2 regions of the Nonomuraea sp. NBC_00507 genome follow, and region 2 is predicted to be linked to the other one. Evidence: riboswitches for the same ligand, from Rfam matches in the RefSeq annotation. Region 2 holds a riboswitch; the other holds the start of a gene.

Region 1 (7,004 bases), 5.9 Mb from region 2:
CGCTGGCCGCTACCAGTCTCGTCATGGCCGTCGGCCCAGCCGCTCAGGCCGACCGCAGGGCCCCGTACGCGCGAGCCCTGGCGACCGTCGACGCCGGCGGCACGCTCATCAGCGGCAAGAACGTCATCAGGTCATGGCGGGCCGGCCTCGGGCGGTACTGCGTCCAGGTCTCCCACCATGTGGACGTGAACGACGCGCTGATGCAGGTCTCCTCCCGCCAGGCGCTGCGGCTCGCCCACGTCGTCTACGGGAGCACGTCGCCGGTCTACGGGAGCACGTCGCCGGTCTACAGGAACGATTCGCCGGTCTACAGGAACACGTCGGCGGACCACAGGAACGATTCGGCCGACTACAGGAACGATTCGTCGGTCTACCGGAACCCGTCGCCAGGTCACCGGAACGGGTCGCCGGTCTACCGGAACCCGGGCCACCGCAACGGGTGGCACAAGCACGGATGGCCGGGCCACCGTCACCCGTCGCCGGTCTACGGCAGCCCGTGGGCGACCTGCGGCCAGCACAACACCGTCACCGTCAACGTCTACAACCCCAGCACCGGCCATCTCGCCGACGGCGGCTTCGACCTCGTCATCGCCTGACCAGAAAGGAACACTGAGATGAAAAGCATCAAGCGCGTCTGCACACTCACGCTCGCCGCGACCGCCATCCTGGCGCCGGCCCCCGCCCTCGCGGACATTCCGCACGGCCACGGCCACGGCTACGGCTACACCCAGGCCTCGGCCGTGGTGTCGGCGGACGGGTCGATCATCAGGAGCAGGAACATCGTCGACGTCTGGCGAGCGTACCGAGGCACCTACTGTGTCGTCGTGGAGCCCGGCGTCGACCTGGACGGTGCGGAGGAGCTCTACGCCCGGGCAGTGGGCCGACACTGGTCCCCCCGCTCGCTGTCCGTGCAGCGCGGGTCCCGTGCGTGCGGCGGTGACTGGCACAACACCATCGCCGTCCGCAGCCAAGCCTCCTACGGATACCCGGCCGACGCCGCGTTCTACCTAAGAGTCTCCTGAGATTCTCCGCTGCCGCCTCGGCTCCCGGCCGGTCGATTCGTACCAGCCGGGAGCCGGGGCGTGTTCGGGCTCAGCCGCCCGGCTGGATCAGGCCCGACTCGTACGCCGCTATGACCGCCTGCACCCGATCCCTGACCGCCAGCTTGGCGAACACGTTGCTGACGTGGGTCTTCACCGTGTGCTCGCTGACGACGAACGCCGCGGCGATCTCCGCATTGGACAGGCCGCGACCGAGCAACATCAGCGTCTCCCGCTCCCGGGTGGTGAGGAGGTCGAGCCCGACGGGTCGTCTCCTGGGCCGCTTGGACACCATGTCGTCGATCAGCCGCCGGGTCACGGCCGGTGCGAGCAGCGACTCCCCGGCGGCCACCACCCGGACGGCATGCACCAGGTCGTCCCTGCGCACGTCCTTCAGCAGAAAGCCGCTCGCCCCGGCGTGGAGGGCGTCGTAGACGTAGTCGTCCTGGTCGAAAGTGGTCAGCATCAGGACGCGGGTGTCCGTCTCCGCGCACACGACCCGGGCGGCGTCGATGCCGTCCATGTGCGGCATCCGGATGTCGAGGAGGAGCACCTGGGGCTGGTGGGCGCGTACCACGTTGATCGTCATCGGGCCACCTCCGCGTGCCCGCGCGGGAGCCGTACCGAGACCTGGAAACCCCGGCCCGAAGGCGCGGGCCCGAACATGGCGTCCCCGCCGCCCGCCGCCGCCCGCTCCCTGATGCCGATCAGCCCTTGGCCGCCCGCGTCGGCCGGCCCCGGGCCGTGGCCGTCATCGGTGACGGTGACCCGCAGCGCGTCGCGCTCCCACGCGAGGTGAACCTCCGCCGAGCCGGCGCCGGCGTGCTTGACGACGTTGGTGAGCGACTCCTGGATGATCCGGTACGCGGCGACCTCGACGTCGTGCGACAGCTCGAGCGGCGTCTCTGCCGCTGGCGGCGATCGCCTCGAAAGCCGCCTCCGCACGCTCCGGCCGGGTGCGTACGGCGAGCGGGCCGGACTCCGCCTGGACCACCATGAGACTGACCGCGTGGGCGAGGATGTCGTGCATGTCCCGGGCGATCCTCGCCCGCTCGTGCTGGGCCGCCCGCTCGGCTGCCAGTTCTTGCTCCTTTTCCAGCCGCATCGCCCGCTCCCGCAGCGCGAGCGACTGCTGCCGGGTCAAGGCCGCCACCCGGCCCAGGGGTGCCCTCTTTCGACGCGCCCGAGTGAAAGCGCTCTGACAAACCCCGGCGATGGGTGGGAGTAGGTAAAGGATTTCGCCCCGATCGCCTATCTCATAGGGCATTCTGTTGCCTGCTCCCCATCGGGGTTTGCATCTTTCTATGCCGTTCGCTTACGTTAGAGGACTCAGGGCGTACGCCTGGCAGTGCCGCGTAACGTCCTCCGTATTGCCGAGACCGCGTCTCATCGGCATGGACATTCGAGTCCGTGACCATGACGCGGCCGCCGAATTCGCAATCTGCGGAACCGGGGACCCACTTCATCTGGGGTGAATCGGCGCGCTCGACACGAGCGCCCCGTAGGGCACTTCCACGCCCGAACCCGTCAGCTAACCCGGTAGGCGGCATGGAAGCTAGGAGCATTTTTCACCCATGGCCAAGAACGTCTTCGCTCGTGCCCTGACGTCCGCAAGCCTCTCCCTGGTCGCCGCCGGGATGGCCGCGACGGTCGTCGCCGGATCCCCGGCCTTCGCCGCCGACCAGCAGTCCACGCAACCCGCGCGGTCCAACCTCCCCGCCTCCCAGGCCATCCCGCAGAAGGGCGCCGGCCAGGTGAGCGCCGACACCGTACTGAAGATCGCCGAGTCGCAGATCGGCGTGAGCGAGAACGCCGCCGGCGGCGGCACCCCGTTCCACAGCTGGTACATGTCCTCCCCGCGGGCAGCCGAGACCGTCGCCCGCGACGGCGGCAGCCTGCAGGCCTACGCCAACGCCCCGTGGTGCGCCATGTTCATCTCCTGGGTCGGCGAGCAGGCCGGCGCCCGCCCCACGATGGGCTGGGACGCCTACACCGTCAGCTACGCCAAGTGGTTCCAGGCCAACAAGCACTGGGGCACCGAGGCCAAGCCCGGCGCCGTCGTCTTCTACGACTGGAACGGCCAGGGCACCGACGGCATCGACCACGTCGGCATGGTCAAGAAGGACAACGGCGACGGCACCATCACCGCGATCGAGGGCAACACCGGAAACGGCAAGGTCGAGCAGCGCATCCGGCCCAAGGCCCACGTCGTGGGCTACGGCTACCCCGAGTACAAGGCCTGACCCCAAGGCAGGTCGCCAGAAAATAACGGGTGGTGCAGGACAGGGTCCTGCACCACCCGTCGCATGTGTGCCTGCCTATCAATGCGCGCAAGATCGGTGTTGTCATCGGCTCGTAAGATTCGCGCCCGCGGCCTGGGCCTATCCTCACGACGTGGGCAGAATTCGTGTGATGGCCGTCCTCGTGGCGGCGGGGTTGTTGATCGCCGGGTGCGGCGGGGCCGTTGAGACGGTCCGGGGTGATGCGCCCGTGTCGGCGACCGTGGCGACGGCCACCCCGGCTCCCGCGACCACGGCATCTGGCACGCCCGGTGCGTCCGGTGACGCGCGGGTTCCCGACGCCTTGAAGTTCACCGCCACCACACTGGGCGGGCAGACCTTCGACGGTGCGAGCCTGGCGGGCAAGCCGGTCGTGTTCTGGTTCTGGGCGCCGTGGTGTCCCAAGTGCCAGTCGGAGGCGCCGGCCGTCAAGGCGGCTGCCAAGAAGTACGCCGACGTCGCGTTCGTGGGGGTCGCCGGCCTGGACAGTGAGGCGGCGATGAAGGACTTCGTCCGGCGTACCGGGACCGGCGACCTCGCCCACCTGTCGGATGAGAAGGGCGTGGTGTGGACCCGGCTCGGGATCACCCAGCAGTCCACGTTCGTGTTCATGAAACCGGACGGAACAACCGCGAAAGCCTCCGGCCCGCTCGACTCCGATGAGCTCGATAGCCTTGTCGCCAAGCTGCTCGCCGCCTGACGCCGCGCCGCGGCCGAGCCGGAGCCGGACATGATCGGTGACGTGCCGTTGGCGCTGGCCCTGGCCGCGGGCCTGGTGGCGGCGTTCAATCCCTGCGGGTTCGCGCTGCTGCCCGCGTACCTGACCATGCTCGTGGCCGACGACGACACCCGCCCGGCGGGCGGCGTGTCGTCGCGCGGGCCGGTGGCGCGCGCTCTGCTGCTCGGGGCGGCCATGACCGCGGGATTCGTCACGGTTTTCGGGGTGTTCGGCCTGGTGGTGACCCCGCTGGCGGTGTCGGTGGGCCAATACCTGCCGTGGGTGACGATCCTCATCGGCCTGGCCCTGACCGGGCTCGGCGTATGGCTGCTGAGCGGGCGGGAGCTGCTGATCCGCACGCCCCGGCTGGCCACCGGCCGTCCCATCGCCTCGCTTCCCTCGCTGTACGGATACGGCCTGAGCTACGCCGTGGCCTCGCTGTCGTGCACCATCGGCCCGTTCCTCGCGGTGACCTCCGCCTCGCTGGCCGCCGGCGGGATACTGGGCGGCCTGATGGTCTTCGTCGCCTACGGGATCGGCATGGGCCTGGTGGTCTCCGCGCTGTCGCTGGCGGTGGCGCTGGCCCGCTCGGCCGTGGTCGCCCGTACCCGGGCCGTGCTGCCGTACGTGTCGCGCATCAGCGGCGGACTGCTGATCCCGGCCGGCCTGTACGTCGCCTACTACGGCTGGTACGAGCTGCGCGTCTTCGCGGGCGCCTCCCCCCGCGACGCGATCGTCGACGCCGCGACCGCCGTGCAGGGCGCCCTCGCGCGGTGGCTGGAATCCCTCGGCGTGGCCTGGGTCGCTGTCATCCTCGCGGTGCTCGGCGCAGTCGCTCTGGCCGCTCGCCTGGCACGGCGCAACGCGCACCGCTCCGAAGACTAAAAGCGTTCGCCGGCGCTCGTCAGCGCTGGTCGACCAGGACCTCGATGCTGTAGTCCTGGGCGCGATAGCAGTGGTCGCCGTGCTCCACGGCTTTGCCCCCGGAGTCGAAGGCGGTGCGTGTCATCGTCAGGACGGGCTCGGCGGGCTCGAGCCGGAGGTGGTGCCGCTCCGACGAGGTCGGAGGGCGGGCTCCGATCGACTGAGCGGCGACGACGGGGCGCACCCCGCGTTCGCGCAACAGCGCGTACAGGCCTGATTCCTGCAGATCCTCCCGGCTGATGTCGTAGTGCGCGGGAGGCAGCCAGTTGCGCATGATGGCCAGCGGCCGGTTGCCGGAGAACCGCAGCCGGACGAATGAGAGCAGCTCGGTCTCGGCCGGGAGGTCGAGCGCGGTGGCCACGCGTTCGTCACGCACCAGCTCGTGCCGCAGGACGCTCGTCGAGGGCTGCCCGCCGGCACGGGTGAGGTCGTCGAAAAGGCTGGTGAGGTCGGCACGCCGGTGCACCTTGGGGTTGGCCACCGTGGTGCCGATCCCGCGCCGGCGCAGCACGAGCCCGCGGTCGACGAGCTCTTGGATGGCCTGGCGCACTGTCGGGCGCGCCAGGCTGAGCCGCTCGGCCAGGGCGAGCTCGTTCTCCAGCTGGTCGCCCGGCTGGAGCCGGCCGCTGGCGATCGCCGTGCGGAGCTGCTCGGCGAGCTGGTGGTAGAGGGGCACGGGGGAAGAGCGATCGAGCGTCACACCCACTTGAACGGCCACGAGGCGAGTGTACCTCTGTTCATGTATATGACGTTACGCAATGATGTCAGGACAAAGTCTTGACTCGATCCGTGTTAACAGGGCAGGCTTCAACCACATCGCCCATGGCCTGACCAGGCCTGGGGTAGGGCGAGTGACGACCCAACGACGTGAATGGACAGGACGCGCATGCGCATCGGGCTCGCGGGCGTCGGAAGGATAGGCGCCTTCCACGCCAAGACTCTGGCCGCTCTCGACTACGTCGACGAGCTGGTCGTGACGGACGCCGACACCGGGGCCGCCGAGCGCGTCGCAGCCGAGCTCGGCCTCGACGTGGCCCCGGACGCCGAGGCGCTGCTGGCCTCGGGCGTCGACGGATTCGTGATCGCCACCGCCACGCCGGGGCACGCGCCGCTGCTGCGCCAGGCCATCGCCGCCGGGGTGCCGGCCTTCTGCGAGAAGCCCGTGGCCGCCACCTTGAAGGAGACCATCGAGCTGGCCGAGCTCGTCGCCGCGACCGGAGTGCCGGTGCACGTCGGCTTCCAGCGCCGCTTCGACGCCGGATATCGGCGCGCGCAGGCCGCGGTGGCCTCCGGCGAGCTCGGATTCGTCCACACCATCCGGGCCGGCACCCACGACCAGGCTCCGCCGCACGCGTCCTACATCCCGACCTCCGGCGGCATCTTCCGCGACTGCAACGTGCACGACTTCGACATCCTGCGGTTCGTCAGCGGCCGCGAGGTGGCCACGGTCTACGCCACCGGCGGCAACAAGGGCGCGGACTTCTTCGCCGAGGCCGGCGACGTCGACACCGGAGGCGCGCTGCTGACCCTGGACGACGGCACGATCGTGCTGATCTCCTCGACCCGCTACAACGGCGGCGGCCACGACGTGCGCATGGAGGTCCACGGCGAGAAGGGCACGATCGCCGTCGGCCTGGACCACTCGCTGGCGATGCGCTCGGCGGAGGAGGGCGTCGACTTCCCGCGCGGCCCGCAGAAGTGGTCGTTCATGGAGCGTTTCCTGCCCGCCTACCAGGCCGAGCTCACCGCCTTCGCCGACGTCGCCCGCGGCGAGCGGCCCTCGCCCTGCACCGTACGGGACGCGCTCGAGGCCTTCCGCATCGCCGAGGCGTGCGAGCTGTCCAGGGCCGAGCGCAGACCCGTCGCCCTGTCCGAAATCGAGGGCTCCGAGATCGAGGGTATTGACACGCCATGACGACCACACCCGTCGCCGGCCGCGTCGCCGGCGCACCGATCTCCTGGGGAGTCTGCGAGGTCCCTGGCTGGGGCCACCAGCTGGAACCTGAGACCGTGCTGAGCCAGATGCGCGCGCTCGGCCTGGCC
Region 2 (7,004 bases):
GCATGGTGCCGGACTCGGGCACATCGGATATGGCCGAATCAGGGGTGGCGTGATGGCCGTCGTCGAGGTGAAACGGCCCAAACTGGCCCCGGCCGGCATGCGGCTGGGCGACGTCATGCGGGTCGGCGCGGTGGGCCTGCGGACGCGCCCTCTGCGGGCGTTCCTGTCCGCGCTCGGCATCGCCATCGGCATCGCGGCCATGGTGGGCGTGGTCGGGCTCTCGTCCTCCTCGGGCGCCGAGCTCGACCGCACGCTCTCCGCCCTCGGCACCAACCTGCTCACCGTCGCCTCGGGCACCACGCTCACGGGCGAGGCGGCGCAGATGCCGAAGGACGCCGAGGCGATGATCGAGCGCATCGGGCCCGTGGAGGCCGCCTCCGCGGTGGCGAAGATCTCCGCGGCCAAGGTCTACAGGTCCGAGCAGATCCCCGAGGCCCAGACCGGTGGCATCGCCACGTACGCCGCCCGCCTCGACCTGCCCGCCACCGTCGGCGCGACGCTACGCAGCGGGACCTGGCTCAACCAGGCCACCGAACGCTATCCGGCGGCCGTGCTCGGCTCGGCCGCCGCCCAGCGGCTCGGCATCGGCGCGGTCAGCCAGGACACGCAGGTCGTCGTCGGCGGCCAGCGCTTCTCCGTCGTCGGCGTGCTGAACCCGGTCGCGCTCGCCACGGACCTGGACAGCGGCGTCATGGTGGGCTGGCCGGTGGCCGAGGAACGGCTGGACTTCGACGGGCACCCGACCACGCTCTACACCCGCTCGGAGGAGGCCAATCTGGAGGCGGTACGCCAGGTCCTGGCGGGCACCGCCAACCCGGAGGCGCCGAACGAGGTGGACGTCTCCCGCCCGTCCGACGCGCTGGCCGCCAAGCAGGCGACCAGCCAGGCGTTCGCCAACCTCCTGCTGGGCGTGGGCGCGGTGGCTCTGCTCGTGGGCGGTGTCGGCGTGGCCAACACCATGGTCATCTCGGTGCTGGAACGCCGCTCGGAGATCGGGCTGCGCCGCTCGCTCGGGGCGACCCGCGGTCAGATCCGCATCCAGTTCCTGGCCGAGTCGCTGCTGCTGTCGGCGATGGGCGGAGCGGGCGGTGTGCTCCTGGGCACCGCCGTCACCATGGGGTACGCGCTCTACAGCGGCTGGCCCTCCGTGGTCCCGGCCTGGGCCACGGTCGGCGGGCTCGCCGCGACGCTGGCCATCGGCGCCATGGCCGGCCTCTACCCGGCCATCCGCGCCTCCCGCCTGTCCCCGACGGAGGCACTCTCCACGCCGTGACCCCCGCCCGCCCGGGTACGCTCGGCCCTCGCCCGCCTGCCGGGCGCGGGCCGTCGCCGTACGCCGGTCCGGCCGCGCGGGCCGTCGCCCCACGCCGGCTGCCCGGGCGCGGGCCCGGCGTCCTATTCCGGCTGGAGGAGCTGGGCGGCCAGGGTCCCGTGGATCCACTCCTCCCACTGCTCGGGCCTCCAGCCGCGCTCCTCGACGAACTGCAGGTAGACCTCGGGACTGAGCAGCGTGTAGAGCACGTCGGCCGCGAACTCGGCCGAGACACCGGCCCGCGCTCCCGGCTTGGCCATGAGCGCGTCGGCCGCGGCCCGCTGCACCGTGTAGCGGGGATCGACGTCGTACGACCAGAGCGCTGCCACCTCGGGATCCATCGCCGCGGCCGTGCTCAGCACCTTCATGACCGGCGCCACTCGTTCGAGCACGCCCCGCGCGCCGCGCACATGCGCCCGTAGGTGCTCCTCGGCACGCTCGGCGGCCATCGCCGCGTGGAACCACGGCCGGTCCATGGTCGCCACCGGCTCGTCGTCCCCGGCGATCGTGACGTCCACCAGCTCTTTCAGTAGCGAGCGTTTGTTGCCGAAGACGAAATAGATCGTCTGCACGGCCACGCCCGCTTTATCCGCGATGTCCTGCAGGTTCGTGGTGCCGTACCCGTCGCGCACGAACAACTCCCCGGCCGCCTGCAGGATCCGCCTCCGCGTCTCCCTGGCCTTCTGCGTGCGTTTGCCGACCCTCTTGACATCCTCCATAGCTAGAGTTTAACTCTAGTTACGTTCGCTAGATAGCAACTCTAGAGAGGAACTACAGTGAAAGCGATCATCCGCACCACCCGCTTCACCGCCGACCCCGCCGCCACCGAAAAGGTGCTCGCCGCGCGGGCCGCCCTCATCGCCGCGCTCCGCGCCAAGATCTCCGGACCCTCGGAGGCCAAGCTGATCCGGGTCGACGAACGGACCTGGGTCGACATCTGGCGCTGGGATTCCCCGGCCGACCTTGAGGCCGCGGCCGAGCTCGCGCCCACGTTGCCGGAGGCGCGGGCCGCGTTCGCCGTGGCCAATGACCCGACGGCCGAATCGGGCGAGCTGGTCGACGAACGCTAGGTTCTCCGGGCCTGGCCCGGTGTCACCTGGCGCCGCCCCTGAGCTTGGCGATCAGTCCCAGGTCGTCCACGCAGTGTCCGAGGCCGAGCGCCACGGACTCCAGGGGCCGCTCCGCCCGGCGCACCGGCATGCACAAGGCGGTACGCATCCGCCGGCACAGCCCGCGCAGCAGCGCGCCACCCCCCACCAGCACCGCACCCCGTTCCCCGAGGTCGGCCACCAGTTCCGCCGGGCAGTCCTCCACGATCCCGACCGCCGCCCGCTCGATGGTCTCGACCGGCTGCCTGGTCGCCTCATAGATCAGTTGCACTGGGAGTGCCGCCGTGCGCTCCCTGCCGGTCTCCGCGTCCCTGCCGTGGACCAGCACCTGCCGGTCCAGAGGCTTCCACTCGGAGCCCGCGCGTCGCTTGGCCGCCTCCGCCTCGGCCTCGTCGATCAGCAGTCCGTGCTCGCGCTCGACCAGGCGGGCGATCGACCTGCTCATGGCATGGCCGCCGCCCGGCACCGTGCCAGAGGCGACCACGGCCCCGTAAGACAGCACCGCGATCCTGGCCGCGTCGCGCCCGATGTCGATGACCATCCACCCGGCGCAGTCCTTGACCGGCACGCCCGCGCCGAGCGCGGCCGCCAGCGCGTGCGGGATCAGCAGGATGTCCCGCGCCTCCGCCTCGAACGCCACGTCCCGCAGCGCCGCCCGGTCGATCCGCGTGCACCCGTCGGGCAGCGCCAGGACCACCCGCGGCCGGGCGAACGGATGCCCGTGCACTTTGCGGACGAAATACCGGATCAGACGCCGGGTGAGCTCACCGTCGGCCGGCAGCCCGTCGCTGATCGGCCAGCACGTCTCGCCGGGTACGTCGACGGCCGCCGCGCCGTACCCGAGGACCTTGCCCGTCTCGGCGTGGCGTGCGACGGCCGAGGGCTCGTCCAGCACGATGCCCTTGCCCTTGACGTAGATCCGGGTGCACGCGGCCCCGAGATCCATCGCCAGGTCATGGCCGAGGACGCTCATCGCCGCTCCGGGGGGTTGGCTATCATGTCGCTTCTGCTTCCCCGGTGCGTACCAACGCAATACCAGGAACGGTTCGTCTTTGCCCAAGGCACGGCCTCAGCCCCGGTTTCGCGCCATAACCGCCGCCGTGCGAAGCTGTGATTGTCCCCAACACCATGGAGGTCCTCATGGCGGATACACCGGAGCCGGAAAACAGCGAAACTCCCGAGGACGAGATGAAGCGCAAGTTCCGCGAGGCGCTGGAGCGCAAGCGCAACCAGCACGCGGGCTCGGGCGAGGGTGGCAGGGGCGGTGACCCATCGAAGATCCACGGGGCGCACGGTCCGGCTGCGAGTAAAAGATCGTTCAGGCGCAAGAGCGGCGGCTGAGACTGGGATTGCGAGGGGGTACGGCATGCCGTGCCCCCTCTTTCTATGCCGACCACTGCCCGATTCGTCCCTTTACATCCCTAGGTAGATCTTTCTACAGATTCATGATGATTTGTTTGCGTGTGTCCGGAATACGTGGTTAAAGTGTGGGCCATTACCTAGCCGAGTCCCGATAGATCGGGAACCGGGGACCCATCCCCTGGGGTGAATCCGGCCACGTGCCGGTAGGGCATCTCCACCGCCCGAACCCGTCAGCTAACCCGGTAGGCGTGATGGAGAGGACACCGCATTGATGTACGTACCCCCAGACAGCGTCGTGCCGGCCTCCGGTTGATCGGCCCTTTTCCCAGGCTCTTTTCGCGCTCCGCGTAGTAACCCCCGTTCGGCGTTCTGCCTTGCTACGCCCTTTTTTGGGGAGCGCGTGTCCCTGACCCCTCGCAAAGGACCTCACTGCCCCATGTCTGCACGTTTTGGCCTGCGTTCCTGCGCCCTGTTCGCCACCTCCGCCACCACCGTTGTGGCCATCGCCTGCACGGCGGCCCACGCCGATTCCGACACCGAAGAGAAGATCCTGCTCAAGGGCTCTACCACGGCGTCCTATTACTGGGACGACGGATCCGGCCGCAACGGTGACACGGGCATGCCCGCCAGCGGCAAGCCCATGCAGAAAGGTCTGGCCGCCAGTCCGAGCTGGCCGCTGCTGACCGAGGGATATGTGGTCTACAAGGGCAAGAAGCTCCCCTTCTTCGTCGGTGACCGCGGCCCGGGCGTGCCCTCCAACCGTGGCATCATGCTCGACTTGGACGCCAAGACCTTCGCGGAGCTGACCGGCGGCAGGTTCAACCCCAATACGCTCAGCGTGGAGGGCGTCGGCGGCCAGGGTCACATCAAGATCGACTACGTCATCACGAAGTGGGGCGACGGCGTCGGCAAGAAGAACTACCCGGTCCCCTTCTCCACCGGCGCCTGGGGCAGGAAGGACACTAACCCAGCCAAGCCTCCGAAGGTGGTGGCAGAGGAGGAGCCTGCCGAGGTCAAGACCCCCGAGGCCAAGTCCGCCGAGGTCGAGCCCGTCGAGGAGCCCGCCGGTGGCAAGGCGGTCGCGGCTCCGGTTGGGCACCCCGTCACGCCCAAGACCGAGGTGGAGGAGTCGAGCGCCGTGAGCGGCGTCCTCCTCACGGGCGCGCTGGCCATGGCCGGGGGCGGCGTGGTGCTCGGTCACAAGCGCCTGCGCAGACTTATCAAGCGCTGACTTTACGAGACGGAGACCAGAATGTCATTCTGGTCTCCGTGACCATGCGCGCAGCCGTCAACGGCATCAACATCGCCTACGAGACCTTCGGCTCACCGGCAGGACGACCCCTGCTCCTCATCATGGGGCTAGGCGCCCAGCTCATCCACTGGGACGAGGGGCTCTGCCGGCTCCTGGCGGAGCAGGGACACCACGTCGTACGGTTCGACAACCGCGACGCCGGCCTGTCCACGCACTTCCACGACCAGGGTGTCCCCCCAGCGGGGACGCCTGCGCCGTACCTGCTCGACGACCTGGCCGACGACGCCGCCGGCCTCATGGAGGCACTCGGCTGGCCCGCCGCCCATGTGGTCGGTGCATCGATGGGCGGGATGATCGCCCAGGCCCTGGCCATCCGGCATCCTGGACGGGTGCTGACCCTGACCTCGATCATGTCGACCCCGGGCCCCGAGGTCGCCCCACCGACCGCGGCGGCGGCCGAGGTGCTGATGGCCACGCCGCCGGCCGACCGTGACGGCGTGCTGGAGCAGGCGCTGCGCACCTGGTCCGTCATCGGCTCGCCCGGCTACGACCTGGACCGCGAGCGGATCATCGAGATGGCCGGGATGGCCTACGACCGGTGCTTCGATCCTGCGGGCACGGCCAGGCAACTGGCCGCCATCATGGCCTCGGGCGGCCGGACGGAGCTGCTCGCCCAGGTGAAGGTGCCCACTCTGGTCCTGCACGGCGAGGCGGACCAGCTCATCCCCGTGGCGGGCGGTCAGGCCACGGCGGCGGCCATCCCCGGTGCCAGGCTGGTGACCTATCCCGGCATGGGCCACGACCTGCCACGTCCCCTCTGGGCCGACATCGTCACCGAGATCACCAAGCTCACCAGCGCCTGAACGCCCGGCGGCGGCCCGCACCGGCCTGCGGGCCGCTCAGGCCGACTTCTCGCGGCACCGGATTATCTCGACGATGTTCTGCTCGGCCCACTCGGCCACCGCTGAGATCGGTTCGTGCAGCGAGCGCCCGAGATCCGTCAGCGTGTACTCGACCCGCGGCGGCACCTCGGCGAACACCTCCCGCGTGACGAGCCCGTCCTGCTCCATGGCCCGCAACGTCTGCGTCAGCACCTTGGGTGTGACCCCGCCGATCTGTGCCCGCAGCTGGGTGAATCGCATCGGCCCGCCGATGAGGCTGAGCACGACCAGCACCGACCATTTGTCGCCGATCCGATCCAGAACCACCCGAGTCGGGCAATTCATATCGAAGACATCGCCGATATCCATAAGGTACTTATAGCACGATGAAGTAACCAGTATCCAATGGATACTCTTGCTGCCATGAAGATCCTTCTCTTTGGCGCGACCGGCATGATCGGCCAGCGCATCGCCGCAGAGCTCACCGACCGCGGGCACGAGGTGACCGGCGTCAGCCGCTCGGGTCCCGTCAAGGGCGACGTTCACGACTCCGCCACTCTGGCCAAGGGCTATGACGCCGTCGTCTCCGCCATCAGCCCGCCGCGCGACGGCACCGAGCCGGAACCGCCCTTCGTCGCCGCCTATCGCGCGCTGATCGACGGCGTGCGCGTGGCCGGCGTGCGCCGCCTGATCGCCGTCGGCGGCGCCGGCAGCCTCCAGGTCGCCCCCGGGGTCGACCTGGTCGACACGCCCGAGTTCCCGGAGATCTACAAGAAAGAGGCGCTGGCCGCGCGTGCCGTGCTGCGCCTCTTCCGCGAGGTGGAGGACCTGGACTGGACGTACATCTCGCCGGCCGCCGAGATCGCGCCCGGCGAGCGCACCGGGGTCTACCGCATCGGCGGCGACCAGCTGCTGGTGGACGAGAAGGGCCGCAGCTTCATCAGCGCCGAGGACTACGCGGTCGCCGTCGCGGACGAGCTGGAGAACGGCGCACATCCGCGCCGGCGCATCACGGTGGCCTACTGAACGGAGGCGTACTGAACGGTGGCCTACTGAGCGGCGTCCTCCGGCAGCAGCGCCTTCTCGTC

What was found. Region 2 has a riboswitch for cyclic di-AMP ahead of OHA25_RS22010 (hypothetical protein). Riboswitches for the same ligand answer to the same signal wherever they lie in the genome.
Region 1: another riboswitch for cyclic di-AMP. It lies ahead of OHA25_RS49420 (CHAP domain-containing protein); the one in region 2 lies ahead of OHA25_RS22010 (hypothetical protein).

What each region holds. Positions count from the first base shown of each region.
Region 1 covers NZ_CP107853.1:10,302,915-10,309,918, reverse strand. Annotated here, with positions in the region: gene OHA25_RS49445 (hypothetical protein) at 1-596, shown strand, start outside; gene OHA25_RS49440 (hypothetical protein) at 615-1,022, shown strand; gene OHA25_RS49435 (response regulator transcription factor) at 1,093-1,629, opposite strand; gene OHA25_RS49430 (sensor histidine kinase) at 1,626-1,985, opposite strand; partial or broken gene OHA25_RS49425 (hypothetical protein) at 1,993-2,037, opposite strand; cyclic di-AMP (ydaO/yuaA leader) riboswitch at 2,457-2,601, shown strand; gene OHA25_RS49420 (CHAP domain-containing protein) at 2,615-3,283, shown strand; gene OHA25_RS49415 (redoxin domain-containing protein) at 3,435-4,019, shown strand; gene OHA25_RS49410 (cytochrome c biogenesis CcdA family protein) at 4,050-4,922, shown strand; gene OHA25_RS49405 (GntR family transcriptional regulator) at 4,942-5,679, opposite strand; gene OHA25_RS49400 (Gfo/Idh/MocA family protein) at 5,848-6,876, shown strand; gene OHA25_RS49395 (TIM barrel protein) at 6,873-7,004, shown strand, end outside.
Region 2 covers NZ_CP107853.1:4,430,997-4,438,000, forward strand. Annotated here, with positions in the region: gene OHA25_RS21980 (ABC transporter ATP-binding protein) at 1-53, shown strand, start outside; gene OHA25_RS21985 (ABC transporter permease) at 53-1,273, shown strand; gene OHA25_RS21990 (TetR/AcrR family transcriptional regulator) at 1,396-2,031, opposite strand; gene OHA25_RS21995 (hypothetical protein) at 2,089-2,382, shown strand; gene OHA25_RS22000 (rod shape-determining protein) at 2,405-3,394, opposite strand; gene OHA25_RS22005 (DUF5302 domain-containing protein) at 3,562-3,762, shown strand; cyclic di-AMP (ydaO/yuaA leader) riboswitch at 3,913-4,047, shown strand; gene OHA25_RS22010 (hypothetical protein) at 4,220-5,014, shown strand; gene OHA25_RS22015 (alpha/beta fold hydrolase) at 5,059-5,898, shown strand; gene OHA25_RS22020 (winged helix-turn-helix transcriptional regulator) at 5,935-6,243, opposite strand; gene OHA25_RS22025 (NAD(P)-dependent oxidoreductase) at 6,340-6,942, shown strand; gene OHA25_RS22030 (DUF4032 domain-containing protein) at 6,966-7,004, opposite strand, start outside.